DNA from 4 places in the Streptomyces sp. NPDC111507 genome. Region 4 is predicted to be linked to each of the others. Evidence: riboswitches for the same ligand, from Rfam matches in the RefSeq annotation. Region 4 holds a riboswitch; each other region holds the start of a gene.
What was found. Region 4 has a riboswitch for cyclic di-AMP ahead of ACZ7M2_RS43440 (M23 family metallopeptidase). Riboswitches for the same ligand answer to the same signal wherever they lie in the genome.

Region 1 (7,380 bases), on a different contig from region 4:
GCCGGGCTCGGCCCGCGCGGCTGTCGTGAAGGACGTCCAGGCACCGATCGCGCAGACGCCGAGCGAGGAGAGCAGCCAGAAGAGGCTGAGTCCGGGGGAGCGGAGCCGGGAGTCGGTCGGGGGGTGCCGGTCCAACTCGGACCACGCGTCGAGCAGTTGGTGTATGTGATGGTCCCGGCGGACGGAGAGGGCGACGGCGACGACGGTCGGGGCGAGCGCGGCCAGGCCCAGCAGTGCGAAGAGCGGGCCCAGGACGAAACCGGTGGGGTCGCGCTGCTCGAGTTGCCGCAGCGGCAGCACCAGCAGCGCCCAGCCGACGATCGCCGCGAGCGCCAGCAGCCAGAGCAGCAGCACCCGGTGCACCCCGAGGCTCCGCCTGCGCAGCTCCTCCAGCGCCCGCCCCCGGTCGGCCAGCAGCGCGGCGCGGTCCGGCCAGGTCCTGATGTGCGCGGGCGGCGGCGGAGGCGGCAGCAGAGAGCCGGGCATCAGAACCTCTCGGACGACGGAGCGACGACGTAACGACGACGGGACGACGGAGCGATGACGACGGAAACAGAGTCCGCGCCGACGCTACCGTGATCCACTTCTCCGTCCGCACCACACCGCGGTCGCCCCCGCGCCTTTCACGCCACTCGGGTGGCCCCCGCGAACGGCATCTCGTCGACCGGCGCCAGCCGCACGGGCGCCGACGGGTTCGGGGCGTGGATCATCTGGCCGTTTCCGACGTAGATGCCCACGTGGCTGACTCCCGAGTAGAAGAACACCAGGTCACCGGGGCGGAGTTCGGACCGTGAGACCCGGTGTCCGGCGTTGATCTGCGCGTACGTCGTGCGCGGCAGCGAGATGCCCGCGGCGCGGTACGCGGCCTGGGCCAGGCCCGAGCAGTCGAAGGCGTCGGGCCCGGTGGCGCCCCAGACGTAGGGGCTGCCGAGCTTCCCGTAGGCGTACGCGACGGCCTCCGCCGCACGTGAGTCGGGTGCCGCGACGGAGCCGGGCGACGGCACCGGGCCGAGGTCCCGCGCGGCGGAGCGCGAGGCGCGCTGCCCGGCGCTTCCCGTACCTCCGGCGCCCCCGGCCGCTCCCAGGTCCCCGAGCTGCGCGCGCTGCTCGTCGGTGAGGCGCGACAGCAACTGCCGCGCCGTGTCCAGCTTCCCGGTGATCGTCTTCTTGGCCCGCTTCAGCTCCGCCTGACGCGACTTGAGCGAGGCCAGCTCGACATGCGCGGCCCCGCGCAGCTGCTCGATCTCCCGCAGCTGCTTGCGCACCCGGGCCACGGCCTCCGCCTGCCGGCTGCCGGCCCGCTCGGCGAACGCGGCCCCTTCCAGATACTGGTCGGGGTTGTCGGAGAGCGCGAGTTGCAGCGCGGGGTCCAGGCCTCCGCTGCGGTACTGCGCGGCGGCGATCGAACCCAGCGCGTCCCGTGCCGTGTTGAGCCGGTCCTCCTTGCGTGCCGCCTCGTCGCGCAGTGCGTTCAGCCGCTGCTCGGCCTTGTCGGCCTTGTCCTTCGCGCCGTCGTACTTCTGGGTGGCGACCTCCGCCTCCTCGTACAACGTGTCCACCTTGGCCTTCACCTGTGCCGGCGACAGCTGCGGGTCCGCGTGCCCCGTCCCGTCGAAGCCCGTCGCCGTGGCCGCGCCCGCGAGGGCGATGGTCGCGGCCGTGCGGGCCGTGGTTCCACCGAGCGAGCGCTGTCTGGGCTTTCGGTGCGCTGCCACGAGGGCCCACATCCTTCCCGGGGACTTGCCTACGACCGCCGGGGACGAGCGCGGTCAGCGGGGGACACGTCCGGCGGCGGCCCACACAGGGGGAGCGGGCCGCCGCCGGACCTTTCTCGGCGGTGGTGTCCGGCTGCCGCCCCTGGCCCGGGCGGCGGTGGGGAGCCGGTCACCTGGTGGAGGACGCTAAACCTGAGAGTGATGTCCCGGTAACGTCATGTACGGAACTGGCGTCACTGGATCGCGGGGCGACCGTATGTGACCGTGATACCGGCCCGGCGCAGTCGACTTCACGCGGTGTGATGACCGATGGGGCGGTTCCGGGACAATCGGTGGTTCCCAGGTGGTAGGGGTCTACAGGGGGTGGGCCGGTGACAAGAGGGTGCAGGGCCGCCGATTAGGCTCCGGCTCCATGGACGTACTCATCCATCTCTTCGTCGGCCTGCACATCATCGGCATCGCCTCGCTCCTCGGTGGTTTCCTCACCCAGATGAAGGCGATGGGCCAGGGCACCGCCCGGTTCGTCCCCGCCATGCTGCACGGCGCGCTGACCATGCTGGTCACGGGCGTCGCCCTGGTCGGCCTCAACCAGGCCGACGACCACTCGGTCAACACCATCAAGATCGGCGTGAAGCTCGCCCTGCTGATCGTGATCCTCGGACTCGTCTATGTGAAGCGGGACGACGAGAAGGTGGACAAGGGCCTGTTCGGGCTTGTAGGGCTGCTCACGACCGCGAACATCTTCATCGCGGTGCTCTGGACCTGACGGCCCCCCGAAGGCCCCCACGGACGGCTACGGCGCTTCCGGACAGCGTTACAGATGCCCGACCGCTACGGCTCCCGCGGACGCCTGACCGCTACGGCCGCCACCGCCAGCCACGCCGCGACCGAGATCCACAGCAGCACCTGCCCGAGCCCCCTGAGCCGGCCGACGCCGATGGCGGCCGCGACCGACAGCGTCGCCACCGCCGTCATCCCCAGCGGGAACACGGTCGCCCAGCGCAGCACGTCGTAGTGCGGTCGGGGCCACAGGGCCTCCGCCACGGCCAGCACGCAGTACGAGCCGAGGACGAGCACGAGCAGCGCCTCGGTCACCCAGCGCAGCACGCCGTTGTCGTCGTTGTTCCACAGATAGATGTTCGCCTGGTACGCGAGGATCAGCTTCGACCCCGCCAGCGCCGAGATGGCGAGCGCGCCGCCCGCGACCCACTGGTCCCCGGCGCCCGTGGCGACCTCGCGGTAGTCGAAGTAGAACAGTGCCGCCGCGTAGAGCACGAGCCCCAGCCAGAACAGCACCAGCGCGGTGTGCGCGAGCCAGTCCGTGTGCGTCGCGGGGGCGAGCGTCGCGCCCAGCACCGCGAGCCCCTGCGTGGCCACACAGCCGAGGAACACCCCTCCGGGCATACGGGGCCGCCATTGCCGTACGACCAGGAGGAGCAGCCCCGGCCAGAGCGCCGCCGACAGGGCGAGCAGGGCCTCGGCCGGCACCTTCCACCCCAGCGTGACCAGCCGCGTGCCGAGCACGGTGGTCGCCGCGACCGCGGTGAGCGCACTCGGTGTACCGGCCTCCGTCAGCCACCGCTCCCGCTCTCGCAGCAGCCGTACGACGAAGGCCGCGGCGAGCCCGAGCCAGCCGACGGCCGCCAGGGCCAGCACGATCCGGGACAGGACCTCGTAGCCGGTCTGCTCCAGCCCGATCGAGATGATGCCGGTGGCCAGGATCGCGGCTCCGGCGCCCGGCGGACTCTGCGCCCACCAGCTGCGCAGGCCGGTCCACCGGGTGCCGGGCGGGGAGATGGCTGACATGGGCCCGATGCTAAGGACCTTCGAGCGGGTTGGCGGCGGGCCACGCGCGCGTGGAGCTCGATGAGCCCCACGCGCGCGTGCCGGGCGTCGAGGCGTTAGGCCGGACGCACCACGCTGTGGATGATCGACTCGCCGCCGTAGAAGATCGACTCCTCGCGGACGTACGCGCCCGGCTTGGGGGCGTGGATCATCATGCCGTTGCCGACGTACAGGCCGACGTGGCTGATGTCGTCGTAGAAGAAGACGAGGTCACCGGGCTTGATGTCGGAGAGCGGGACCGTCGTGCCCACGTTGACCTGGTCCCAGGTGGTACGCGGGAGATCGACGCCGGCGGCCTTCCAGGCGGCCTGCGTGAGGCCGGAGCAGTCGTAGGAGCCGGGCCCGGTCGCGCCCCAGACGTACGGCTTGCCGACCTGGGTGCGGGCGAAGGCGAGGGCCTTGTCGGCCTTGGCGGTGTACGAGGAGTCGCTGGCCGAACTGCCGGAGGTGCCGACGGAGCCAGTGGTCCCGGAGGTGCCGGAACCCGTCTGCTGCTGAGCGGCCGCCTCCTGAGCCTTCTTCTGCGCCGCGGCCTGCTGCTGGGCCAGCTCCGCCGCCTTGCGGTCGGCCGCTTCCTGCTTCTTCTTCTCGATCGCCGCGAGCCGCGCCTTCTCCTCGGCGGTCAGCTTCGACAGCAGGGAGCGGGCCTCGGCGAGCTTGCGCTGGACGTCGGCCTTGGACGTCCTCAGCGCGCTCTGCGTCGTGGTGAGCGTCTGCAGGCTCTTGGAGGCCTCCGCGCGCTTCTTGGTGGTGGCGGCCTGCTCGGTGACGTAGTCGTCGACGGCCGCCTTCTGGCGGGTGGTCAGACGGTTCATCAGCTGGGTCTGGTCGAAGTAGTCCTGCGGATTGTCGGCCAGCAGGAGGCTCGCGGTGTCGGGGGCGGCGGCGCCGGTGCGGTACTGCGCCGCGGCGAACGAACCCAGTTCCTCGCGCGCGGTGTTGAGCTTCTCGGTGCGCTGGGCCACGTCGTCGAGGAGGGAGTCGACGCGCTTGCGCTGCTGGGCGGTCTTCTCCCTGGTCGCGTTGTACTTCTCGGTCGCCGTCTCGGCCTGGTGGTAGAGGTCGTCGACCTTCTTCTCGACCTCTTCGATGCTCGGCTTGGAGTCGGCCGAGGGCGCGGCGTTCGCCGTCTGGGAGAGCAGGGCCACGGAGGTGAGGGCCGCCGTGGCGAGGGCGGGAGTCCGTATGCCCGCTATGCGTGTACCTGTAGGACTCCACTTGCGATGCGACGCCAAGGTGGCGACTCCTTCCGTCATCCGCCTACCGAGTTAGCTGTCGGGTTCGGGCGGGTACGTCCGGAAGGTTTGCCCTACGGTCCGTGCCCCAGTGGACAATTGGACCGATTCACCCCAAGGTCGGTTGGGTCCCCGGCTCCGGCTGCCACGCGGGCGCACCGGACTCGGCGGAGGCCGCACGGCCCGGCGGTGTTCGCCGGTTGGGTCGAGCGGCCTGCCCGGCACGCTAGCCAACTCATAAGTGTTCTGTGAAGTTTGATGTGCGATATGCCCGATACATTTTTGTGACCTTGACTCTGGCAGCCATTGATCGGGACTGGCTGTGGCTGACCGTAATGAAACGATCCTGAACGGTGACGGCGTCCGCGGTGGAAAGGGCGGCGGAAAGAGTGGCGGAAAGCGATCGGGCGCCGTCACGGAAAGCGATCATGCGCGATCGCGGAAAAACCGGTCGGGTTTTCAGGGTGGCCGCGGGTTGTCAGTGGGGCCGCCTAGACTCGGAGAGCGATGAGCAGCCTCTTTGATGACAGCTTTCTGGCGGACCTCCAGCCTTCCGGGGCCCACGAGGAAGAGCCCCCGCCGCCGCCCGAGGACGGAGCGGCGGAGCCGCTTCCGGACGACCTGTTCGGCGGCCGCTTCGACGCGCCCGCGAGCCGGGACGCCTACTACCGCGACGGCGCGCCCCGCCCCGCCGTGGACCCGGCGGCCCTGCTGGACGGGCTGAACGAGAACCAGCGCGCGGCCGTGGTGCACTCCGGCTCCCCGCTGCTCATCGTGGCCGGCGCGGGCTCCGGCAAGACCCGGGTGCTCACCCACCGCATCGCCCATCTGCTGGGCGAGCGCCATGTCCACCCCGGCCAGATCCTCGCGATCACCTTCACGAACAAGGCCGCGGGCGAGATGAAGGAGCGCGTCGAGCAGCTCGTCGGCCCGCGCGCGAACGCGATGTGGGTGATGACCTTCCACAGCGCGTGTGTGCGGATCCTGCGCCGGGAGAGCAAGAAGCTCGGCTTCACCTCCTCGTTCTCGATCTACGACGCCGCCGACAGCAAGCGGCTGATGGCGCTCGTCTGCCGTGATCTGGATCTCGATCCCAAGCGCTTCCCGCCCAAGTCCTTCAGCGCCAAGATCTCGAACCTGAAGAACGAGCTGATCGACGAGGAGGACTTCGCCGCCCAGGCCGCCGACGGCTTCGAGAAGACCCTCGCCCAGGCCTACGCGATGTACCAGTCGCGGCTGCGCGAGGCCAACGCGCTCGACTTCGACGACCTGATCATGACCACGGTCAACCTGCTGCGCGCCTTCCCGGACGTCGCCGAGCACTACCGTCGCCGCTTCCGCCACGTCATGGTCGACGAGTACCAGGACACCAACCACGCGCAGTACGCGCTGGTGCGTGAGCTGGTCGGCACCGGCGCGCAAGACGAGGACACCCCGCACGGCGAGCACGACCTGCTCCCCGCCGAGCTGTGCGTCGTGGGCGACGCCGACCAGTCGATCTACGCCTTCCGCGGCGCGACGATCCGCAACATCCTCCAGTTCGAGGAGGACTACCCGAACGCGACGACGATCCTCCTGGAGCAGAACTACCGCTCCACGCAGACGATCCTCTCCGCCGCCAACGCGGTCATCGAGCGCAACGAGTCCCGCCGGCCCAAGAACCTGTGGACCAACGCGGGCGCGGGCGCGCAGATCACCGGCTATGTCGCGGACACCGAACACGACGAGGCGCAGTTCGTCGCCGAAGAGATAGACCGTCTCACGGACGCGGGCGAGGCGAAGGCCGGAGACGTCGCCGTCTTCTACCGAACGAACGCCCAGTCCCGTGTCTTCGAAGAGATCTTCATCCGCGTCGGCCTGCCCTACAAGGTCGTGGGCGGCGTCCGCTTCTACGAGCGCAAGGAGGTCCGGGACGTCCTGGCCTACCTGCGTGTACTGGCCAACCCGGAGGACTCGGTCCCGCTGCGCCGCATCCTCAACGTGCCCAAGCGCGGCATCGGCGAGCGCGCCGAGGCGATGATCGACGCGCTCTCGCAGCGCGAGAAGATCAGCTTCCCGCAGGCGTTGAAGCGCGTCGACGAGGCGTACGGCATGGCCGCGCGGTCCACGAACGCGGTCAAGCGCTTCAACACGCTGATGGAGGACCTCCGTACGATCGTCGAGTCCGGTGCGGGCCCGGCCACTGTCCTGGAGGCCATCCTCGAACGCACCGGCTACCTCGCCGAGCTGCAGGCCTCGACCGACCCGCAGGACGAGACCCGGATCGAGAACCTCCAGGAACTCGCCGCCGTGGCCCTGGAGTTCGAGCAGGAGTCCGGTGCGGGTGAGAGCGAGACGCCCGTCGGGCTCGCCGCCTTCCTGGAGCGGGTGGCCCTGGTCGCCGACTCCGACCAGATCCCCGACGAGGACGAGGACGGCTCCGGCGTCATCACGCTGATGACCCTCCACACCGCCAAGGGCCTGGAGTTCCCGGTCGTCTTCCTCACCGGCATGGAGGACGGCGTCTTCCCGCACATGCGCGCGCTGGGACAGGTCAAGGAGCTGGAGGAGGAGCGGCGCCTCGCGTACGTCGGCATCACGCGCGC
Region 2 (7,380 bases), on a different contig from region 4:
CGCTACGGCGCCTGGGACGTCCAGAAGAGCAGCCGCGTCGATGTGAAGACGCCGTGGCTGCGGGAGGTCACGTCGACGGGGGCGCAGCAGACGGCGTAGGAGGTCACTGGGGACGGGGCTGTGGATAAACGGTTCATCCGCCTCCCAGCCTGTGGATAACTCCTGGGGGCGTCGGTGGCGTGCGTTACGTTCGTGGGGTGAACGCAACCAGCTCCGACGCCACCGCCCAGGTTCCCGACCCCGGCCGTATCGTCCTGCTCACCACCAGCCACCGCGTCGCCCCGGGGCTGCTGTCCTGGCCCGCCTGGCAGGTGCTGCGCGCCGCCGACCAGGTGCTGTGTGCGGACGGCGCGCATCCACAGCTGCCGTATCTGCGTGAGGCGGGCATCGGCGTCGACGAGGCCTCCCCCGATGCCCAGGACTTGGTGGACGCCTGCGCCGGTGGCCGCACGGTGGTCGTCGTCGCCACCGGGGAGGGCGAGCCGCGCCTCACCGACGGACTGGCCCGCCTCGCCGGCTCCGGCCGCATACAGATGCCCGACCTGGAGCTGCTCCCGGCCTCGTACGACCTGCCGGGCGCTCGCCTCCTCGACCTCGTCCAGGTCATGGACCGCATCCGCGTCGAGTGCCCGTGGTCGTCCCAGCAGACCCACAAGGGCCTCGCGAAGTACGGGATCGAGGAGGCGTACGAGCTCGTCGAGGCGATCGAGGAGGGCGACCGGGACGAGCTCAGGGAAGAGCTCGGCGACGTTCTGCTCCAGGTCGTCTTCCACGCCAGGATCGCGGAGGAGGACGCCGAGACTCCCTTCTCCATCGACGACGTGGCCGGCGGCATCGTCGCCAAGCTGATCCACCGCCACCCGCACGTGTTCGGCGACGAGACGGCCACGACCCCCGAGGAGGTCAAGGAGCACTGGCTGCGCACCAAGGCCGAGGAGAAGCGGCGGACGTCCGTGACGGAGGGGATACCGCTGGGCCAGCCGGGCCTGGCCCTCGCGGCGAAGCTGGCATCGCGCGTGCGCACGGCGGGACTTGAGGTCGAACTCCCCCGCGGCGAAGGCGTCGGCTACGAGCTGCTGGCCATCGCCGCCCACGCGGAGGCCGAGGGAGTGGACCCGGAGGCGGCCCTGCGCGCGGCGGCGCGGGCCTACCGGGACGCGATCCGTGCGACGGAGACGGGCTGAGGGCCGGCGGTTCGGGGGTTACGTGCGGGGGGCGCGGCTCGTCGGGTTGTGCCAGTTGGGGTGGGGGCGGTCCAGGAGCCACTCCGCGGGGCCCAGCGGGCGGGGGCGGCTGGGGTCGGCGGGTGGGAGGAGGTCGTGGAAGATCTGTTCCGGCGGGGTGCCGAGGGCGGGGAGGGCCTCGGCGATCTCCTCGACGAGCTGGGGCGGCCCGGCGAGATAGACGTCGTGGCGGGCCCAGCCGGCGCGGTTGCCCAGCGCGGTCAGCAGTCGCTCGGTGGCCTGGGCCTTGGGGCGGCCGGGTGCGGGGGTGATGAAGGTGACGCCGAGGCGGGGCAGCCGGGACTGGAGTCGTTCCACGGCCGACCGGTCGTAGAGGTACGAGGTGTCGCGGGCCACGAGGAACAGCCGGGCCTCGTGCGTGGCGTCGAGTTGCTGGAGCAGCGCCTTGACGGGGGCCCATCCGGTGCCGGCCGCGATGAGGGTCAGCGGCCGTTCCACCGGCGCCCGCAGGGTCAGGGCGCCGCCGGGTGCGCCGAGCCGCAGGACATCGCCCTCCCGGGTCCGCCGGACCAGGGCGGTGGACAGCACCCCGTCCTCGACGCGGCTGACGTGCAGGTCGACGGTGTGGTCGGCGCGGGGCGCGTTGCCGAGCGAGTACGGGCGCCAGATGCCCGGCAGATGGGGGACGCTGACGCTGACGTACTGGCCGGGGGAGTAGCGCAGCCGGTGACGTGGGCGGAGGGTCAGGACGACGAGGTCGTCGCCGTGCCGGGTGCGGGACACGACCTCGGCGTCCCACCAGGGCGGTTCACCCGCGTGCTGTGCCTCCCACGCGCCCTGGAGCATGACGTTCGTGATCGCCCCGTACGCCTCGGCCCAGGCCTTCTCGGCCTCCGCGCTCCAGGCCGACCCCGCGACAGCGGCGAACGCGGCGATCAGGCTCGCCCCGACGGCGGCGTAGTGCTCCGGCTCGGCCAGGTACTTCCGGTGGTCCCGTCCCAGCTCGCGCAGGTACCCCGGCAGCGTCGGATCCTCCAGCCGCTCCATCACATACGTGAGTGCCGCGAACAACCGGTCCCGCTGTCGCTCCATGTCCTCCGGGAAGTCCAGGGGGAAGAGCCCGCGGACGTCCGGGTTGTGCCGGAAGAGATGCGAGTAGAAGTACTTGACCGCGAACTCGGCCCGCCTTTCGACGACCGCGAAGCTGGATCTGAGTATTTCGGGGTCCACGGCGCGAATTTATGGAGGAGGCGAGCCGTGGAGTCAAACAGCAGCCGATTTCGGGATGGCCCGGGATGAACGGGGCACGGCCCGCACCACCCCTCACGCACACACGCCGCCCCCCACCCCCGCACCGCCCCCACCCCGCTCCCTCTCCCTCCGCCGCGCCGTCCCTCCCCTCCCTCCGGATACCGTCAGGGAGTGACCGATCAGCCGCCGCCGTTCAGCCCCGCCCCGGAACTCTTCACCTGGGAGTTCGCCAGCGATCCGTACCCCGCGTACGCCTGGCTGCGGGAGCACGCCCCCGTACACAGGACGCGGCTGCCGAGTGGGGTGGAGGCCTGGCTGGTGACGCGGTACGCGGACGCCAAGCAGGCGCTCGCCGACGCGCGGCTCAGCAAGAATCCGGCGCACCACGACGAACCCGCCCACGCGAAAGGGAAGACGGGTATTCCGGGGGAGCGCAAGGCCGAGTTGATGACGCATCTGCTGAACATCGACCCGCCGGACCACACCCGGCTGCGGCGGCTGGTCTCGAAGGCGTTCACGCCGCGACGCGTGGCCGAGTTCGCGCCACGCGTGCAGGAACTCACCGATCAGCTGATCGACCATTTCGCGGAGAAGGGTTCCGCCGATCTGATCCACGAGTTCGCGTTCCCGCTTCCCATTTACGCCATTTGCGACCTGCTGGGCGTGCCCCGCGAGGACCAGGACGACTTCCGGGACTGGGCGGGGATGATGATCCGGCACGGTGGCGGACCGCGGGGCGGGGTCGCGCGGTCGGTCAAGAAGATGCGCGGGTATCTGCTCGAACTCATCCACAAGAAGCGGGAAGGCCTTCCCGACACGCCCGCGCCCGGTGAGGACCTCATCTCCGGTCTCATCCGCGCGTCCGACCACGGCGAGCACCTCACGGAGAACGAGGCCGCCGCCATGGCCTTCATCCTGCTCTTCGCCGGGTTCGAGACGACCGTCAATCTCATCGGCAACGGCACGTACGCCCTCCTCACCCACCCCGAGCAGCGCGCGCGCCTCCAGAAGTCCCTCGCCGCCCGCGAACGCGAACTCCTCGAGACCGGCGTCGAGGAGCTCCTCCGTTACGACGGGCCGGTGGAACTGGCCACGTGGCGGTTCGCCACCGAGGCCGTGTGCATCGGCGGGCAGGGCATCGCGCCCGGCGACCCCGTCCTCGTGGTCCTCGCGGCTGCGGACCGTGACCCCGCGCGGTTCGAACAGCCGGACACGCTCGACCTCTCCCGCCGTGACAACCAACACCTCGGGTACGGCCACGGCATCCACTACTGCCTCGGCGCCCCGCTCGCCCGCCTGGAGGGCCAGACCGCGCTCGCCACCCTCCTCACCCGACTCCCCGACCTTCAACTCGCGGGAGATTCGGCCGATTTGCGCTGGCGCGGCGGGCTCATTATGCGCGGATTGCGCACGCTTCCAGTGGAGTTCACACCTCCGGTACCGGTCGCGCGATAGCGGGCGACCCTACACCTGCGGGCGCTTAAACCTGACGCGCACTCAACTCTGTGATCTTCACGTGATCTACGCTGCATCGACTTGTGACAAGTGTTCGGGTGCGGATACGTTCACTCGTCAACGCGACTCACACGTCGCGTAGTCACCTGCTGTCACGTGAAAGGCTTCCGCATGCTCTCCGGGAACGGCCGCCATCGTCGCCCCCGTCAGGCCCCGGCCCTCATCGTCGCGGCAGGAGTGACCGGATCCGCCATCGCGATCCCGTTGCTCGGTGCCACCAGCGCGAGCGCGGCCGACGGCACCACGTGGGACCGGGTCGCCGAGTGCGAGAGCGCCGGCCAGTGGAGTGCCGACAGCGGCAACGGGTATTACGGCGGACTCCAGATCAGCCAGGCGGACTGGGAGAAGTACGGCGGCCTCACCTACGCGTCGAGCGCCGACGAGGCCAGCCGCTCGCAGCAGATAGCCATCGCCGAGAAGCTTCTCGACCACCAGGGCGTCACCCCCTGGCCGACCTGCGGACCGCTCTCCGGGCTGAGCAAGAACTCGGGCGACATCCTGGTCGACACGGGCGTGGCGAACGACTCGTCCAGTACGGCGGATTCATCCGGTTCCTCCGATTCGTCCAGTTCGTCCAAGAATTCAACCTCGTCCAAGTCTTCCAGCTCGAAGTCCGATTCATCTTCGTCTGACTCTGCTTCATCCGGTTCGTCCTCGAAGGCGACCGGGAAGGCGGCCGAGAACACGACGAAGGCCGACACCGACGGCGACGCCCAGGGGGCGGACGGCTCCGACACGGATGCGTCGAAGAGCGATAACTCGGGCAACTCCGGCCAGGGCGACGACTCTTCCGGTACGTCCGAGAACGCGACGACCGGTGCGGGACGCCACCGCGGCGGCACCGCGGACGAGAACACCACCGACAGCGCCGTGGACGGCCGTAGCGACGACTCCTCCGGGCGGCATGCCTCGCGCGGCGCCGGCGCCTCCCGCGATGTCGTCGACGGCTCCTACGTCGTGCGCGCCGGAGACAATCTCTGGACCATCGCGGACGCCCTTGACCTCGAAGGCGGATGGGCCGAGCTGTACGAAGCGAACAAGAAGACGGTCGGCGTCGACCCGAACCTCATCCTTCCCGGTCAGAGCCTTGCAGTTGGTGCCGAATCGGGCCAAAAGTAGGGGCAGTTCGCGTCACGGTTCGCTGTGTAATGTCCGGTTTGGCGCGAGTGAGAGATGGATCTCAAAGGCCCTGATCGTCTTTGGAATTCAGCCGATCGGCTGCTTACGGTCATGACCGCTCGCCACAGCGGGCCCCGACGGTCGTCAACGCCGAATCCTGCCAACGGCCGTACGGGAACAGTCGACGCGTCAGCGCCGTAGGCAGGAGCGGGGGACCCAAGGTATGCGCCGCGCCCGGTAGTTGACCGGGAGCGGCTTGGGGTGAAGCCGAGCGCTCAGAGCGCACGGCCGGGCACTCACCCGCCCGAACCCGACAGCTCACCTCGCAGGCGTCGGTGAGGGGATCTCTCCATGCTGTTTTCCAGCAAGGGCAAGCACCGCCGTCCGTCCAAGGCCACTCGTGTCGCCACGCTCGCCGGTGTCACCGGTGTCGCCATCGCCGCTCCGCTGATGGCGGCCGGCAACGCCTCCGCCGCCACCGCCTCCCAGTGGGACGCCGTCGCCCAGTGCGAGTCCGGCGGGAACTGGTCCATCAACACCGGCAACGGCTACTACGGCGGTCTGCAGTTCTCGACCTCCACCTGGGCCGCGTACGGCGGCACCGCGTACGCCGCGACCGCCAACCAGGCGTCCAAGTCCCAGCAGATCACCGTCGGCGAGAAGGTCCTCGCCGCGCAGGGCAAGGGCGCCTGGCCGACCTGTGGCACGGGCCTGTCGAGCGCCGCGTACACCGGCGGTGCGAGCACCCCGTCGACCTCGTCTTCCTCGAACAGCTCCTCGTCGAACAGCTCGCCGAGCGCCAGCACCACCACCCGCTCGACGGACACCGCGGCCTCCCGTTCGGCGTCCCGCCCGGCCGCCCAGAAGACCGTCTCCACCCCGACCGGCAAGAAGGTCAAGAAGGGTGACGGCGAGTACAAGGTCGTCAAGGGTGACAGCCTCAGCTCGATCGCCGAGAAGAAGAAGGTCAAGGGTGGCTGGCAGCAGCTGTTCAAGCTGAACAAGGACATCGTCGACGACGCCGACGTCATCTACCCGGGTCAGCAGCTGCACCTCAGCTGATGATCGGCAGCTTCACCCCAGCTGAATGACAGGTCCCACATAAAAGGGGTCTCCACACTGGAGACCCCGGTGAGGGTCGCCCCCGTCCCCACGGGCTCCCCGCTCCGGTGCGTGTTCCCCCGTACGCGCCGGAGCGGGGTTTTTCGTCTCCGGCATTTCGTACGGAGCGTTTCGTACCCAGATTTCCGTACCCGTTTTTGTTCCGTTCTGGAACAATGTGTACGTTCAGTTCTGCCCAAGGGGTGGGCGACCGGCTGGCCGATCCCCCCGGGGCGGTTAGGCTCATGTCGCGAAGCCATCACAGGCTCCGCGTACCCGCGTCACATCCCAGAAGGAGATGCTCGTGCCGTCCATCGACGTCGTCGTAGCCCGGGAAATCCTGGACTCCCGAGGCAACCCCACGGTCGAGGTCGAGGTCGGCCTCGACGACGGCAGCACGGGTCGTGCCGCCGTTCCGTCCGGTGCGTCCACCGGCGCCTTCGAGGCCATCGAACTGCGTGACGGTGACCCCAACCGTTACGGCGGCAAGGGTGTCGAGAAGGCCGTCCTCGCCGTCATCGAGCAGATCGGCCCGGAGCTCGTCGGTTACGACGCCACCGAGCAGCGCCTGATCGACCAGGCGATGTTCGACCTGGACGCCACCGACAACAAGGGCTCGCTCGGCGCCAACGCCATCCTCGGCGTCTCGCTCGCCGTCGCGCACGCCGCCTCCGAGGCGTCCGACCTCCCCCTCTTCCGCTACCTGGGCGGCCCGAACGCGCACCTGCTGCCCGTTCCGATGATGAACATCCTGAACGGCGGCTCGCACGCCGACTCCAACGTGGACATCCAGGAGTTCATGATCGCCCCGATCGGCGCGGAGTCCTTCTCCGAGGCCCTGCGCTGGGGCGCCGAGGTCTACCACACCCTCAAGAAGGTGCTGAAGACCAAGGGCCTGTCCACCGGCCTGGGCGACGAGGGCGGCTTCGCCCCGAACCTGGAGTCGAACCGCGCCGCGCTCGACCTCATCCTCGAGGCCATCAAGCAGGCCGGTTACATCCCCGGTGAGCAGATCGCGCTCGCGCTCGACGTCGCCGCGTCCGAGTTCTACAAGGACGGCAAGTACGAGTTCGAGGGCAAGTCCCGCTCGGCCGCCGAGATGACCGAGTACTACGAGGAGCTCGTCTCCGCGTACCCGCTGGTCTCCATCGAGGACCCGCTGTACGAGGACGACTGGGCCGGCTGGAACGTCATCACCGAGAAGCTGGGC
Region 3 (7,380 bases), on a different contig from region 4:
CCGAAGGCAGATCAAGTTGCGCAGCGCCTCACGGGTGAGACCGCCGACCGCTTCCTGGACGAAGTCAAGGCCGTGGCCGACCTCAAGGCGTTGGCCGCCGTTCCGCTGTTCCTGCTGATGCTGGCCGGGATGTGGTCCAGCGGCCCGCTGCCCACGCGCCGTATGGAGGCCTATCGGCGGCTGGTTGACGTACTGCTGGAGCAGCATCCGGCCATCCGGCGCCGCGATGTGCGCCGGCCCGTCGGCGGACTGGATGCCCGGGACATCCGCCAAGTGCTTGCCGCTGTCGCCTACGAGCTGCGGCGGGCCGACACGGGATTTCGACCCGGCAGCCGTCTTGACTCCCGAGGCCCGCAGGGTGATGGGTGGAGAGCAGCGGGTTGCCGCGTGGGCCGCGCGCCAGTGGGCGAAGGCGCTCCACGTCGGCACGTACGAGGCCGCTGTCCACAACATGCTGCGTCGGATCCGCGACCAGGCTGACCAGCGCAGCCAGTTCTATCTGTATCTGGTCCGTCTGAAGCCATCCGTCGTGGTGCGGGAGGGGTGGCTCGTCGACCCCGGCAACTTCGTCGGCGACGTCGTGCTCGACGAGGTCTGCCCGCCAGGCGTCGACGTCGCCCGCTACCTCAACTACCACGAGGACCCGGGAGGGCTCTCGCTCGCGCTGGGGAGGGACGCGATCGCCAACGTTCAGCGGATCGCTGTTCCGCTCCCCGACACCTGGGATGGCGGCTGGGCGCGCGATGCCGTCGCGGCTCTCGAGGGCGTGAGCGGCACCGCCGTCCCGGCGACCGGCAAGCCGGCCCGCTTCATGCGGCCGTCATCGTCGCGAGCCGTCCTGGGCCGAGAGCTCGGTGCGTCCCTGGCCGGCAGACTGCCGGTCAACCTCCATGACCAGTTCGCGTCGGCCGCGGCGTTCGCCGAGGGAGAGGATCCAGAGCAGTGGGCGCGACGGACCAGCGCCCTGTTCGATCTGATCGACGATCCGACTCGCGTGCTGGCCGCGCTCGACCGGCAAGATCCCGGCAGGTCTGAGAACGGCTGGTTCCGCGTGGCCTGTACGGGCCGGTGCGGGACTGCCTCGACGGTGTCTTGGGCGGCTGACGCGTTCATGGAGTGACTACCTCCCACCCGAGGAGTTCGAGACGGCTTACTACCGCTCTTTGACCACCCCGAACGCCGCCTGAGCCACACAAGATCGGCCGCTACGAAACTCGGGGCAGCTCAACAGATCGTGAGAAACGGTCTTCGGTCCAGGGTGTGATACAGCCTCTGACCTGTGTTGATCCTGTGCCTGATAATTCTCGGTGTGGGTATTGCCACATCATGGGCGCCGCGTCGCCCCGCTAGGGTCTGTGCACTGCCTACAAAACGACCACCTTCATGACCCCCTCACGACCACTCCCAGGGCCCGGAGGCACCAGCATGGCCGGATCGCCGTTCGCGTGGATCGACGAGCAGGCGCACCAGCGCCGCCAGGCCGGACTCGTCCGCACCCTGCGCCCCCGCGCCGCCGACTCACCCCTTCTCGATCTGGCGAGCAACGACTACCTCGGGCTGGCCCACCACCCCGAGATCACGGCGGCCGCCGCACAGGCCGCGCGCCGCTGGGGCGCCGGTGCGACCGGCTCGCGGCTCGTCTCCGGCACGACCGAACTTCACGGCGAACTCGAACGCGAGCTGGCGGAATTCTGCGGCTTCGAGTCCGCGCTCGTCTTCTCCTCCGGCTACGCGGCCAACCTCGCCGCCGTGACCACGCTCGCGCCGCACGGCTCGCTGGTCGTCTCGGACGCGGGCAACCACGCCTCCCTCATCGACGGCTGCCGGCTCGCCCGGGGCGCGACCCAGGTCGTGGCGCACGCCGACCCCGACGCCGTGCGCAAGGCGCTGGGCACGCACGAGGGTCCTGCCGTCGCCCTGTCCGACACGGTCTTCTCGGTGGACGGCGACGCGGCCCCGCTGGCCGAACTCGCCACCGCCTGCCGCGAGCACGGCGCGGCGCTGCTCGTCGACGACGCACACGGGCTGGGCGTCCTGGGCGACGGCGGCCGGGGCGCCCCGCAGGCCGCTGGGCTCGCGGGCGCGCCGGACGTGGTCGTGACCGCCACGCTCTCCAAGTCGTTCGGCAGCCAGGGCGGAGCCGTCCTCGGCCCCGCCCCGGTCATCGACCACCTGGTCAACGCGGCGCGCACCTTCATCTTCGACACCGGTCTCGCGCCCGCGGCGGCGGGCGCGGCCCTCGCGGCGCTCAGGCTGCTGCGCCGTGAGCCGGAGCGCGCCGCCCGGGCTCGCGCGGTGGCGACGGCGCTGCACACCCGGCTGACCGCCGAGGGCCTGGAAGCCGTACGACCGGACGCCGCCGTGGTCTCCGTGCGCGCACCGTCCCCCGAACAGGCCGTGCGGTGGGCCGCCGACTGCCGGGAAGCGGGACTCGCCGTCGGCTGCTTCCGCCCCCCGTCCGTGCCGGACGGCATCTCACGGCTGCGGCTGACCGCCCGCGCGGACCTCACCGACGCACAGATCGAGCACGCCGTCGGCGTGATCAGTTCAGTCCGGCGACAAAGCCCTCCCAACTGGCGATAGTGAAGAGCAGGGCGGGGCCCGCCTTGTTCTTGGAATCGCGCACGGCGACCAGTCCGGCCCAGGGTCCTGGGCCGGGTCGGGCCGTCTCGACGCAGTTGTTCATTCCCGTACTGCGGCTGCTGCGCAGCCATCGCACGTCGTGGAGTGAAGTACTGGAAAGTACGTACCGAGGCAGTGCAGTCATGGGGGTGCCTCCTTACGCGCCGTCACCTATCCCGGCGATGTAGTCCAACGAGTCCTCGGGCGAAAGGGCGTGGAACTGAAGGGCGTTGAAGGCCTCGGTGTAGGCCTGAAGGTCTTCTTTCCGTTCGAGATAGAGGCTACTCGTCAAGTGGTCGAGAACAACCACATCCAGATCAGTTGTGTTCGGAAATGAGAAGATAACGAAAGGCCCGGTGACGCCGATATGGGCTCCCGCGGCGAACGGCAGGACCTGAAGCCGCACTTGAGGCAGGGTGGCAGCCTCCCGCAGACGCTCCAGTTGCCGAGCCATCACCTCCGGGCCGCCGACCTCGCGTCTTAACACGGCCTCGTCCAGGACCGCGGTCAGTTCCAGCGGCGGATTCGAACGCAGGACGTCCTGCCGGGCGAGGCGCACCTCGACGAGAGCGTCGAGCTTGCCGTCCTCCAGGCCGCCGACGGCGACCCGGGTCACCTCCCGCGCGTACTCGGACGTCTGGAGCAGTCCGGGTACCACCGAGGTCTCCAGCGTGCGCATGCCGCTGGCCTGGGACTCCAGACTGATGAAGTCGCGGTACGTGGGCGGCAGGACGCCGCGGTAGGCGTGCCACCAGTGATGGCGGCCGTTGCCCTCGGAACCCGCGAGGCCAACCAGGAGCTCCCGTAACTCGTGCCCCGTGACGGCGTAGGCGTCCAACAGGCGCTCCACATCGGCCGGTTTCACTCCACTGATACCGGTCTCGATCCGGCTCACCTTCGACTGGTGCCAGCCGACGAGACGGGCCGCCTCACCACTGGTGAGACCCGCATCGGCGCGCAGCGCGCGCAGTTCGGCACCGAGCTTGCGGCGGCGCACCGCGGGACCGTGCTGCATGGCCGTACTCCTTACTCCTCCCGAGCCGCCCAAATACGCTCCGCCGTCGCAGAGTTCACCGCATCGAGCGACAGATATATGCATATCTCGGTGGATCGCACCCGTGACCGGCCCAGTGATGGCAGTCTGGCGCGAAGCACCAGTCCGGGACCGTACTCGAACCATCCGCTCCGTGTCGGACTCCGGTCCCGTGGGAAAGGGACGACGTCGCCATGGCAGATCACCAGGAAGCATCCGTCACTCTGCCGAGCGATCCCGCCTCGGTCTCCGCGGCCCGGAAATTCGTCGCCGATGTGCTGGCCGAATGGGGCCTGCCGTGCGACGCCGAAGTCGCGGACACCGTACGCCTGATCGTGTCAGAACTAGCCACCAACGCCGTCCAACACACTTTCGGACAGTCGCCCACCTTCACGGTGGACGTCCGGCTCGACCGAGATGAACATCTGCGGATCGGCGTCACCGACAGCCATCCGCGCTTTCCCAAACGTCTGCCCGCCGCCGTCCAGCAGGACAACGGGCGCGGCATGGTGATCATCCGCTGGCTGACCGCCGAATGCGGCGGCAGACTCGTCGTCCGGCCCACCCGCGAGGGCGGCAAGACGGTCGCCATCGAGCTGCCCTGGACGGTGCCGGCCCAGCCGGTGACGGCCGGTGGCCCACAAGAGCCCTGAGGAGCGGCTCAGTTGTCGTGTCCGCCCCGTCCGGCGCCTCGCGGCGGGGCCCGGAAGACCTCGGTCGGCGGCACCGACCGGTCCCCGGCCCGGCGGGCGACGGAGATCGTACGGCGCGGATCTCCCGGTCCCGGCGACCGCGGCCCCACCGGAGCCGCCGCCGTCCCGGCCACCATCTGCGCTACGACCGCGCTGTCCGGCCGGTGCGGCCGGCGGCGGTCGGGACGGACCGCCCGCCGCGGCAGGGGTTCGTCACCGAGGCGCTCGACCCGAAGGCGCCGAGCACCCTCCTCAGCCGACTGCCGCGGTTCGTGCCCGCGGGCGGTCCGGCGATGAGCGCGCTCACGGTTCTCGGTCCGGTGCTTCTTTCGGAGCCGTCGCTCCGCTGACGACGGCACGGTGCACCAGGCCGGGCAGGAGGCCCCACAGCGCCACACAGACGAGCAGGGTGCCCGCGCCCGAGGCGATCCCGGCGGCGCGTCCCAGCGCCACGTCCACGACGAGCAGCACCGATCCCGTCAGCGCCAGCATGAGCACGCCCATCCCGACCGTGGCCAGGACGGAGGAGACCCGCACGATGGTCGGCTTCGCGCCCTGCCGGAACAGCGACCTGTGCAACGCGGCGGGCGCCGTGAAGAGCGCGGCGGCCGCCACGGCCAGCAGGAGGGTGGTGACGTACGTGGCGCGCTGCACCGTGTCGAGGGACGGGAAGCGCGGGGTGAACGCCAGCGTCAGCAGGAACGCGAAGAGGATCTGCACACCGGTCTGCGTGACGCGCAGCTCCTGGAGCAACTCGCCGAAGTTGCGATCGGCGCGCTCCAGGGGCGTCTCGTTCCGTTCCTCGGGGGAAGGTCGCTCAGCCATGGTGAACGAGTAACCGGTTCGTCCGCTTTTCACGCCCGGGGGTGGAACCCCGAGGGGGTGCCGGCCGGCGGCACCCCCTCGGGCAGGTCAGCTGACCCGGCCGTACCAGACGCTCTTCGTCCAGATCTTCTGCAGCTTCACGACCTCCCCTGTCTTCGGGGAGTGCCAGATCTTTCCCTTCCCGGCGTAGATGCCGACGTGGTACACGTTCCGGCCCGAGTGGAAGAACACCAGGTCTCCGGCCTTGCGGTGGGACGCGGAGATGTGGTGTGTCTTGTTGTACTGCGCCGCGGCCGTACGAGGCAGCGTCTTGCCCGCCTTCTTGTACGAGTAGAGCGTGAGCCCGGAGCAGTCGAAGCGGCGTGGCCCGGCGGCGCCGTACTGGTACGGGGAGCCCTTCTTGGAAGCCGCGACCTGAAGTGCCTTCGTCGCCAGCGTGGCCGCTTCGGCGTCGGATGCGACGCCAGGAACCACAAGGCTGCCGCCCACGGCGGCGAGGGTGAGCGCCGAGGCCGTACCGGCCCGGGTCCACAGCGACGGGACACGATTGAGCGCAGTCATGCGCAACCCTTCGTCAGCCGCCTGTGAAGGATGACCTGTCGGATTCGGGCTGGCGAAGTAGCCCGGCCGCTTGCGCGGCTTCACCCCAAGGGCCGCCCGGATCTCTCCGGCGACCCGTCTTGCTGGGTCCTCCACTCCTGCCGATGCACTTCTGTCGACCGGTCATCCGGGCAGCGGCAGGACTCGGCGTCCGCCCGGACCGCCCCGCCGCTGTGGCGGGGGCTTGTCGTCGGAAGGGATCTTCACGCATAGCGGTCAGAAAATCCGAGCGGAACCGGCGATTTGTGGCGTTACTCACCACTCACCCGTTCGGGTGGACGACCCTCTGTTCGGGCGATGTTGGGGGCGCCGACGACGCGCCCACCAGCACCGGAGCGTCTCATTCCGCCTCCGGGCTACGCGCGTTGCGCAACTTTTTCGGTTCCCCGAAGGGGCCTGTGACTACTCCATCAGGGGGTACACCATCTGGTCCGTTTGAACCCCGGGCCGGACGCCTCGCCGACTCGGCGCGCACGGCGACCCGGGTGTGGGTGTGTCAGTTGTCGGCGTCGGGCGGCAGGGTGACGCGGGCCGCCCGCCGCTCACCGTCGAGGACGCGCAGAGCCTGCGCCAGCGTCGGTGCGTGCACCTCGCTCTCGCCGCGCTGGTGCATCAGCGCGAGGGCGTCCCGCAGCTCGGTGGCCTTGGCGACCAGCGCCTGGGCGGCACGCAGCCCGCGGTAGGTGTCTCCGGGCCTGGCCGGGTTGATACGGCCCAGCAGGTCGACCACGTCGAGGTAACGGTCGATCAGCTCGGCCTCGGCGCGCGTCAGCGCGGGCAGCGGGGGCAGTTCGGGCACCATCGGCGGATCACCTCGCGTCGGGTGTGGCGTTCCTCGCACCGGGCGCGGTGCGCGAGGTCTTGCGGCTGGGGATGATCCCGTCCACCAGTCCGTACGCCAACGCGGCCCGAGCGTCCAGGATCTTGTCCCGCTCGATGTCGGCGGCGACCTGTTCAGGACTCTGCCCCGTGTGACGTACGAGCATGTCCTCCAGCAGCCTCCGAGTGCGCATCAACTCCTCGGCCTGGAGGGCCAGATCGCTCGCCTGTCCCTGTACCGGCTCGGGAAGTGACGGCTGGTGGATCAGCACCCGGGCTCCCGGCAGTGCGAACCGCTTGCCCGGCGCACCGCCGGCCAGCAGCACGGCGGCGGCCGAAGCGGCCTGCCCCAGACAGGTGGTCTGCACGTCGCAGCTGACGAACTGCATCGTGTCGTAGATCGCCGTCATCGCGCTGAACGAGCCGCCGGGGGAGTTGATGTACAGCGCGATGTCCTGGTCCGGTGCCAGATATTCGAGGTGCATGAACTGCGCCATCACGTCGTTCGCCGAGGTGTCGTCGATCGGCGTCCCGAGGAACACGATCCGCTCGTCGAGCAGCTTCGAGTACGGATCCAGGGTCCGGTGCCCCATGCTCGTCCGTTCGGTGAACTCGGACAGGACGTGACGGGCGGACGGTTCATTCATGGCACGCGCCTCCTGTGAAGGGTTCTGTAAAAAATGTACAGGACGTACAGAGCGGGGGAAGGGTGCTCGGCTGACAGCGAACGTCCCCGTGCGCCGCCGGTGGAGAGGGTCGCTTGATGGTGCGCACGGATCGTTTTCGGTG
Region 4 (7,380 bases):
CGCCGTACTCGGGGACGGGCGCGGAATCGATGGCCAGCGGTTCCGGGTGGTCCCAGGTGGGCAGCGCCATCAGCGGGTGATGTCCGCGGTCGCCTCGGAGAGGGACTGCGCGAAGGCGAGGGCCTGGCGCACCGTCTCCGGGCCGTCCCCGGCCTCGCTGACGCGCAGGCTCAGGTCGTCCGCCGTCGAGTTGCCCGTGTAGCCGTGGTCCGCCTCGCAGTTGGGGTCGCCGCAGGCCGCGGGCTCCAGGTCGATGCGGGAGACCGCGCCCCAGCCGATGGTCAGGACGACCTCACGGGGCAGCGTGCCCGGCGTGTACGACTCGGGGTTGGCGACGACCCGGCTGACGACGACCGACGAGATCCGGCCGAGTTTCACGGACTCGGTCGAGGTCGTGGCGTACGGCGTCGGTGAGGTCGTGTCCGCGTTCTGCTCGTCGGTGTGACTCACGATGAAGCGGTTGCCGGTGAGGACGAGCACGGTCACGTGCCGGCGCACCTCGTTGGCGTCGAACGTCGTCTCCTGGTGGACCAGGTACGACCGGATGGTGTCGCCGCCGATCGCGGCCTCCACCGCCTCGGCCACGAGGGCCGGGTAGTAGCCGCTGCGCTCGATCGCCGCTCGCAGCCCCTGGGTCGTCGTACTGGTCTTGGCCATGACGTCCATCCTACGGTGGCCCACTGACTGCGAGGCACCGCTCGCGGGTGTCTGTCGTGGACGGATCAGAACGAATCCTCGACGGCGGCGGGCGCCGGTACCGCTCGCACGACGGGCCGGCGCGGCTCGGACGACTGGACCAGTACGGCTCAGACGACGGGAAGCGTCCGGGGGCCGAGGTCGTCGCGGACGGGGGCGCGGGCCAGCCGCACGGTGGCGCCGAGCACGCTCAGGCCGCGCGGGGCGACCACCACCGGCTCCAGGGAGACGGCGACGACCTCCGGGTGGTCGTCGACCAGCCGCGAGACGCGCAGCATCAGCTCTTCGAGGGCCACGGTGTCGACCGGCGCCGAGCCACGCCAGCCGAACAGCAGCGGCGCCGTCCGGATCGACCGGACCAGCGAGCTCGCGTCCCGGTCGGTGACCGGAACCAGCCGGTGTGCCGTGTCCCCGAGCAGCTCCGACGCGGCTCCGGCCAGGCCGAACGAGAGCACCGCTCCGGCCGCCGGGTCGATGACGGCCCGTACGACCGTGTCGACCCCGCGCGGCGCCATGCCCTGCACGACCGGGCGCAGCACCTCCGGCGTTCCGAAGAGGTCGGTCAACTCCGTGTACGCCCTCCTCAGTTGCGCCTCGTCCGTCAGATCCAGGCGTACGCCGCCCAGGTCGGCGCGGTGTCTCAGGTGCGGTGCGGTGGTCTTGAGGGCCACGGGGTAACCGAGAGTGCGCGCGGCCACCGCGGCCTCGTCGGGTGTCGGCGCGGGCAGTGCCCGGTGCACCTCGATGCCGTACCGCCCGAGCAGCACGCAGGCGTCCTCGGGGGCGAGTGTCAGTCCCGAGCCCCGGGAGAGCAGCTCGTCGATCTGCTCGGCGGCGCCCTTCTCGTCGATGTCCTCGTACTCGGGGACCTTGCCAGGGTCGGCCACCTCGCGCCGCCACTGGGCGTATTTCACGGCCTCGCCGAGGGCGCGGACGGCGCGCTCGGCGGCGGGGTAGGCGGGGATGAGCCGGGGGCTCGCCTCCGAGGGACCACCCACGGCGGTGGCCGGGCGTTCGGCGGGACGGGGTGCCTGGCCCGCGCCGGGTGCCGTGGACGCCGCCTGTGGTGCGGTGCTGGCCGCCGCGGACAGGGCCTCCGCGAGCCCGCCGAGCTCGACGTGCACCACGAGCACCGGCTTCGCCGGGGCCGAGGCCGAGGCCGATCGCAGGGCCTGAGCCAGGGCCGCGTCCTGGGCCGGCGTCTCCCCCACGGCCGGTATGGCGGTCACCACCACGGCGTCGCACCTGTCATCGGCGAGGGCTTTCGTCAGCGCCCGGTGGAAGTCCTCCGCCGAGGCCGCCGTGGTCAGATCCAGCGGAGGAAGCGGTCGCAGTCCTTCGGCCAGGCACGCGTCGAACGTCAGCAGTCCCAGGGACTCCGAGTTGCCGAGGATCGCCACCCGGGGTCCCGCGGGGAGCGGCTGGCGGGCCAGCAGAAGCCCCGCGTCGACCAGCTCGGTGATCGTGTCGACCCGGATCACCCCGGCCTGCCGCAGCAGCGCGGACACGGTGGCGTGCGGCAGCCGGGTGGCCCGTACGGCATGCCCCTGGGGAGCGGCGGCGTGCCGCGCGCCCTGGACCACGACCAGCGGCTTGGCGGCCGCCGTCCGCCGGGCGAGCCGGGTGAACTTGCGCGGGTTGCCGATGGATTCGAGGTACATCAGGGCGACGTCGGTGTCCGGGTCGTCGTACCAGTACTGGAGTACGTCGTTGCCGGACACGTCCGCCCGGTTCCCGGAGGAGACGAAGGTGGACACGCCGGTCACGCCGGTGACGCCGCCGCCGCGCCGGTGCAGCCGGGAGAGCAGTGCGATCCCGATCGCGCCGGACTGGGCGAACAGGCCTATCCGCCCGGGGCGCGGCATCTCCGGCGCGAGCGAGGCGTTGAGGCGCACCTCGGGGGAGGTGTTGATGACCCCGAAGGCGTTCGGTCCGATGATGCGCATCCCGTACGTACGCGCCTGGCGGACGAGTGCGCGCTGGCGCTCGCGTCCGGCGGGACCGCTCTCGGCGAACCCGGCGGAGACGACCACGAGGCCCTGCACGCCGTGCTCGCCGCACTCCGCGACGACCTCGGGGACGTACGGCGCGGGCACGGCGACGACCGCGAGGTCGACGGGCTCGGCGATGTCGCGGACGGAGCGGTGGGCCGGAACGCCGTCGATCTCCTTCGCCTGGAGTGCCTTGTTCACGGCGTACAGCCGCCCGGTGAAACCGGCCGCGCGCAGGTTGTCGAGAACGCTGCGTCCCACCCCGCCGGGGGTGCGGCCCGCTCCGATGACGGCGACCGAGCCGGGCGCGAGCAGTCGCTGCACGGACCGCGCCTCGGCGCGCTGCTCCCGCGCGCGCTGCACGGCGAGCGAGCGGTCGGTGGGTTCGAGGTCGAACTCCAGGCGTACGACGCCGTCCTCGAAGTGCCGCTTCTGCTGGTACCCGGCGTCCGTGAACACCTTGATCATCTTGCTGTTGGCGGGCAGTACCTCGGCGGCGAAACGGCGGATGTCGCGCTCCCTGGCGACGGCCGCGATGTGCTCCAGGAGGGCCGAGGCGACGCCGCGGCCCTGGTGGGCGTCCTGTACGAGGAAGGCGACCTCGGCCTCGTCCGCGGGCAGCGAGGCGGGCCGACCATCGGCATTAATACGGTCATAGCGTACGGTGGCGATGAACTCGCCGCCGACCGTGGCCGCGAGTCCCACCCTGTCCACAAAGTCGTGGTGCGTGAAGCGGTGGACATCCTTGGCGGACAGGCGCGGGTAGGGCGCGAAGAAGCGGTAGTACTTCGACTCGTCCGAGACCTGCTCGTAGAAGCTCACCAGCCGGTCGGCGTCGTCGACGGTGATGGGCCTGATGCGGGCGGTGCCGCCGTCGCGCAGCACCACGTCGGCCTCCCAGTGGGAGGGGTACTCGTGCCGGTCCGACGAGGTCTGCATGGGCCCCAGAGTACGGCTCGCGTCCGACAACGGCGCGAGGCAGGCTGGGGGCACCGAAGTCGGATCCAGGCCGGGATCCGACGCGGAGTTCGGGACGGGAACAGCACCCTGCCCGGACTCGCTTCACGTTGTGGAACACTGGTCTAGACAACCCTGAACACCTGAAGGGCAGCATCACATGGCTGAGCGCCGCGTCAACGTCGGCTGGGCCGAGGGCCTCCACGCCCGTCCCGCCTCCATCTTCGTCCGGGCGGCCACGGCCTCCGGTATCCCCGTGACGATCGCCAAGGCGGAGGGCAACCCCGTCAACGCGGCCTCCATGCTGGCGGTCCTCGGCCTGGGCGCCCAGGGTGGCGAGGAGATCGTCCTCGCCTCGGACGCCGAGGGCGCGGACGCCGCGCTCGACCGGCTGGCGAAGCTGGTGGCGGAGGGTCTCGAGGAGCTCCCCGAGACCGTCTGAGAAAGAGCCCCCGAACGGGGTTCCGCAATTCATGGCGGGAGTGGCCTTCACACCAAAAGACCCCGCCCCGCACGCATTCGAAGGGCTCGCCTGAAAACATCGGGCGGGCCCTTCGCTTTTCTCATTGCGGGCAGCAGAAATAATCCCCCGCAAATTACCCCTCTTTGTATACGGCGCCGGTGTTAATGACGCACGCCCGTCATGTTTACGGGATGTTGCGAAGTCCTCACACGCTCCGGACGATCTCCCCCGCCGGGAAAACGCAGCCGATGCGCGACCGTCGCGCGCTCGGTGTGCAGCGCCGTGACGGCCCGCGCCCGCTCGCTGTCGCCGCGCGCCACCGCGTCCACGATCCCGCCGTGCTCCGCCCAGGACTCCGCCGGATTGGCCGGCGCCTCGACCGCGTACATCCAGGCGATCTTGTGCCGCAGCTGGGCCAGCGTGGAGGTCAGCGCCGGGCTCCCGGAGGCCTGCGCGAGGGTCTCGTGGAACCAGCTGCCGAGCGACCGCAGATCCTCGCTGTTCCCCCTCCTGGCCCGCTCCTGCCCCAGTCTGACCAGGCCTCGAAGCACCTTGAGGTGGGCCTCGGTGCGCCGCTGCGCGGCCCTCGCGGCGCCCAGCGGCTCCAGGAGCGTGCGCATCTCGAGCAGGTCCGCGCCCTCCTGCTCGGTGGGCTCCGCGACGCACGCGCCCGCGTGTCGGCGAGTGACGACGAAGCCCTCGGCCTCCAGCGTGCGCAGCGCCTCGCGCACGGGGACCCGCGAGACGCCGTAGCGGCGCGCGAGCAGTTCCTCGGTGAGCCGGCTGCCGCGCTCGTAGACACCCGCGACGATGTCGTCACGGATCGCCGTGCATACCGAGTGCGCGGGAATGCGCATGACCGGACCTCCGCCTTAATCCCCGCGAAACGCGGTCGATTGACGCTTGTTCAGCGACTCTATTGCAGAGAACCGGAATTTCCGATGGCAGGCCGGAATCCATGGATATTTTTTGGACAGACAGCCGTTCGAAACGACGAAGCCCCGGCTGGGGGGAGCCGGGGCTTCGGAAGTGTTGACGCCGGTCGTCGGACGTTCGGGGTGTGCGAGCGTCAGACGTTCACGCCGTGCGAGCGGAGATAGGCGACCGGGTCCATGTCGGAGCCGTACTCCGCCGTCGTGCGGGCCTCGAAGTGGAGGTGCGGCCCGGTGGTGTTCCCGGTGGAGCCGGAGAGACCGATCTGCTGGCCCGGGGTGACCGTCTGCCCCACGGAGACACCGATGGACGACAGGTGGCCGTACATCGTGTAGGTGCCGTCGTGCATCTTCAGGACGATCTGGTTGCCGTACGCGCCGCCCCAGCCCGCCGTGACGACCGTGCCGGAGCCGACCGCGTGGACCGAGGTCCCGGAGGCGGCGTGGAAGTCGACGCCCGTGTGGCTGCCGGAGGACCAGAGGCTGCCACCGGTCTTGTAGCCGGTGGAGATGTACGAGCCGGTGATCGGCAGGACGAAGGTGTTGAGGCGCTTGCGCTCGGCGGCGCGGGCGGCGCGCTCCTTGGCCTCGCGCTCCTTCTTCGCCTCCTCGGCGGCCTTCTTGCGCGCGGCTTCTTCGGCCTTCTTGCGCGCGACGGCCTCGTCGGCGGCACGCTGCTGTGCGGCGGCCTGCGCGTCGATCTGGGCGGCGACGTTGTCGCCGAGGGTGACCGCCTGGGTCAGCCCGGTCTGCTCGACGGAGGCGTCCGCGGCGACTGCCGGGGCGGCCAGGGTTCCGATGACACCGGTGGTGGTGAGCGCGGCAACGCCGACGGCGTTCTTGGTGGAGCGCTTCACGCGGCTCGGACGACGGTGTTTCCCGGGGCCACAGGTGAACGCCATGTAGGGGCTGATCCTTTCCTTCCCTCTCGCCTACCGGGTTAGCTGACGGGTTCGGAGCAGGAAGGTCTCCTACGGACCCCTCCAGGGAGGGCGTCCGATTCACCCCAGGGACTACGTGTGGGTCCCCGGCTCCCCTGGCTCGCGCCGTACGGGGACTCGGCGATGACTGTCCGGTGCCGCGGGCGCGGCGCACTGCCTGACGAACAGCCGCACCGACGCTAGACGGGGCGTCTTTCAATCAACAAACGGATCACGGGTTTTGTAGTGCATGCCACAGGGCAGACGGGCAACCTCCCTACCAATACGGACATCTTGGGGACGAAGTCCGAGCGAGAACCCGAGCGGAAATCCGATCAAAAAGGGGCCCGGGCGACTCTTCAGTCACCCGGGCCCTACGGAGTCACGCTCTTCCGCTCCGCGTGCGGTTCGGCCTACCGCCGGCTGAGCGGCTGCTCCGCTGAACCTCTACTCCGCCGAAACGACGGTCACTTCACCGATTCCGAGGGCCTTGACGGGCTCCTGGATCTGCGCGGCGTCGCCGACGAGGACGGTCACCAGACGGTCCACCGGGAAGGCGCTCACGGCGGCCGCGGTGGCCTCCACGGTGCCGGTCGCGGCGAGCTGCTGGTACAGCGTCGCCTGGTAGTCGTCCGGCAGGTACTGCTCGACCTGGTCCGCGAGCGTGCCCGCGACGGCCGCCGCGGTCTCGAACTTGAGGGGCGCCACCCCCACCAGGTTCTGTACGGCGATGTCGCGCTCGGCGTCCGTCAGGCCCTCCGCGGCGAGGGTGCGCAGCACCTTCCAGAGGTCGTCGAGCGCCGGGCCGGTGTTCGGGGTGTCCACGGAGCCGCTGATGGCGAGCATCGCGATACCGGTTCCGTCCGGCGCGGCGCGCAGGACCTGGCCGAACGCCCGCACACCGTAGGTGTAGCCCTTTTCCTCGCGCAGGACGCGGTCCAGGCGCGAGGTGAGGGTGCCGCCGAGGCAGTACGTGCCGAGCACCTGGGCGGGCCACACACGGTCGTGCCGGTCGGCGCCGACACGGCCGATGAGCAGCTGCGTCTGGACCGCGCCGGGGCGGTCCACGATGATCACACGGCCGGTGTCGTCGGCGGCCACCGACGGCACGGGGCGCGGCTCGGCGGACGAACCAGTCCAGTCGCCGAGCGTCTCGGCGAGCAGCGCGTCGAGGTCGACGCCGGTCAGGTCGCCGACGATCACGGCGGCCGACGTGGCGGGACGTACGTGCTTGTCGAAGAAGGCGCGTACGGCCGCCGAGTCGATCTTCTGGACGGTCTCCTCTGTGCCCTGGCGCGGGCGCGACATGCGCGAGGTCGCCGGGAACAGCTCCTTGGAGAGCTCCTTGGCGGCACGCCGGGCCGGGTTGGCCGTCTCGTGCGGGATCTCGTCGAGCCGGTTGCGCACCAGCCGCTCGACCT

Region 1: another riboswitch for cyclic di-AMP. It lies ahead of ACZ7M2_RS10970 (C40 family peptidase); the one in region 4 lies ahead of ACZ7M2_RS43440 (M23 family metallopeptidase).
Region 2: another riboswitch for cyclic di-AMP. It lies ahead of ACZ7M2_RS18165 (transglycosylase family protein); the one in region 4 lies ahead of ACZ7M2_RS43440 (M23 family metallopeptidase).
Region 3: another riboswitch for cyclic di-AMP. It lies ahead of ACZ7M2_RS24355 (C40 family peptidase); the one in region 4 lies ahead of ACZ7M2_RS43440 (M23 family metallopeptidase).

What each region holds. Positions count from the first base shown of each region.
Region 1 is NZ_JBVKBU010000002.1:768,373-775,752, reverse strand. Features, by position in the region: gene ACZ7M2_RS10990 (hypothetical protein) at 1-486, opposite strand, end outside; gene ACZ7M2_RS10985 (C40 family peptidase) at 624-1,715, opposite strand; gene ACZ7M2_RS10980 (hypothetical protein) at 2,128-2,481, shown strand; gene ACZ7M2_RS10975 (tellurite resistance/C4-dicarboxylate transporter family protein) at 2,547-3,521, opposite strand; gene ACZ7M2_RS10970 (C40 family peptidase) at 3,617-4,795, opposite strand; cyclic di-AMP (ydaO/yuaA leader) riboswitch at 4,803-4,975, opposite strand; gene pcrA (DNA helicase PcrA) at 5,303-7,380, shown strand, end outside.
Region 2 is NZ_JBVKBU010000004.1:103,803-111,182, reverse strand. Features, by position in the region: gene ACZ7M2_RS18190 (SurA N-terminal domain-containing protein) at 1-99, shown strand, start outside; gene ACZ7M2_RS18185 (nucleoside triphosphate pyrophosphohydrolase) at 198-1,184, shown strand; gene ACZ7M2_RS18180 (globin domain-containing protein) at 1,203-2,414, opposite strand; gene ACZ7M2_RS18175 (cytochrome P450 family protein) at 2,607-3,890, shown strand; gene ACZ7M2_RS18170 (LysM peptidoglycan-binding domain-containing protein) at 4,047-5,069, shown strand; cyclic di-AMP (ydaO/yuaA leader) riboswitch at 5,253-5,416, shown strand; gene ACZ7M2_RS18165 (transglycosylase family protein) at 5,421-6,131, shown strand; gene eno (phosphopyruvate hydratase) at 6,469-7,380, shown strand, end outside.
Region 3 is NZ_JBVKBU010000006.1:29,944-37,323, forward strand. Features, by position in the region: gene ACZ7M2_RS24320 (NACHT domain-containing protein) at 1-480, shown strand, start outside; gene ACZ7M2_RS24325 (hypothetical protein) at 452-1,120, shown strand; gene ACZ7M2_RS24330 (8-amino-7-oxononanoate synthase) at 1,426-2,583, shown strand; gene ACZ7M2_RS24335 (DUF397 domain-containing protein) at 2,543-2,767, opposite strand; gene ACZ7M2_RS24340 (helix-turn-helix domain-containing protein) at 2,780-3,637, opposite strand; gene ACZ7M2_RS24345 (ATP-binding protein) at 3,850-4,308, shown strand; gene ACZ7M2_RS24350 (DUF6328 family protein) at 4,651-5,172, opposite strand; gene ACZ7M2_RS24355 (C40 family peptidase) at 5,260-5,733, opposite strand; cyclic di-AMP (ydaO/yuaA leader) riboswitch at 5,737-5,891, opposite strand; gene ACZ7M2_RS24360 (hypothetical protein) at 6,269-6,574, opposite strand; gene ACZ7M2_RS24365 (ATP-dependent Clp protease proteolytic subunit) at 6,582-7,238, opposite strand.
Region 4 is NZ_JBVKBU010000018.1:64,624-72,003, forward strand. Features, by position in the region: gene ACZ7M2_RS43415 (alkaline phosphatase family protein) at 1-70, opposite strand, end outside; gene ACZ7M2_RS43420 (DUF5998 family protein) at 70-657, opposite strand; gene ACZ7M2_RS43425 (bifunctional acetate--CoA ligase family protein/GNAT family N-acetyltransferase) at 807-3,626, opposite strand; gene ACZ7M2_RS43430 (HPr family phosphocarrier protein) at 3,805-4,086, shown strand; gene ACZ7M2_RS43435 (GntR family transcriptional regulator) at 4,269-4,964, opposite strand; gene ACZ7M2_RS43440 (M23 family metallopeptidase) at 5,177-5,941, opposite strand; cyclic di-AMP (ydaO/yuaA leader) riboswitch at 5,954-6,113, opposite strand; gene ACZ7M2_RS43445 (M16 family metallopeptidase) at 6,407-7,380, opposite strand, start outside.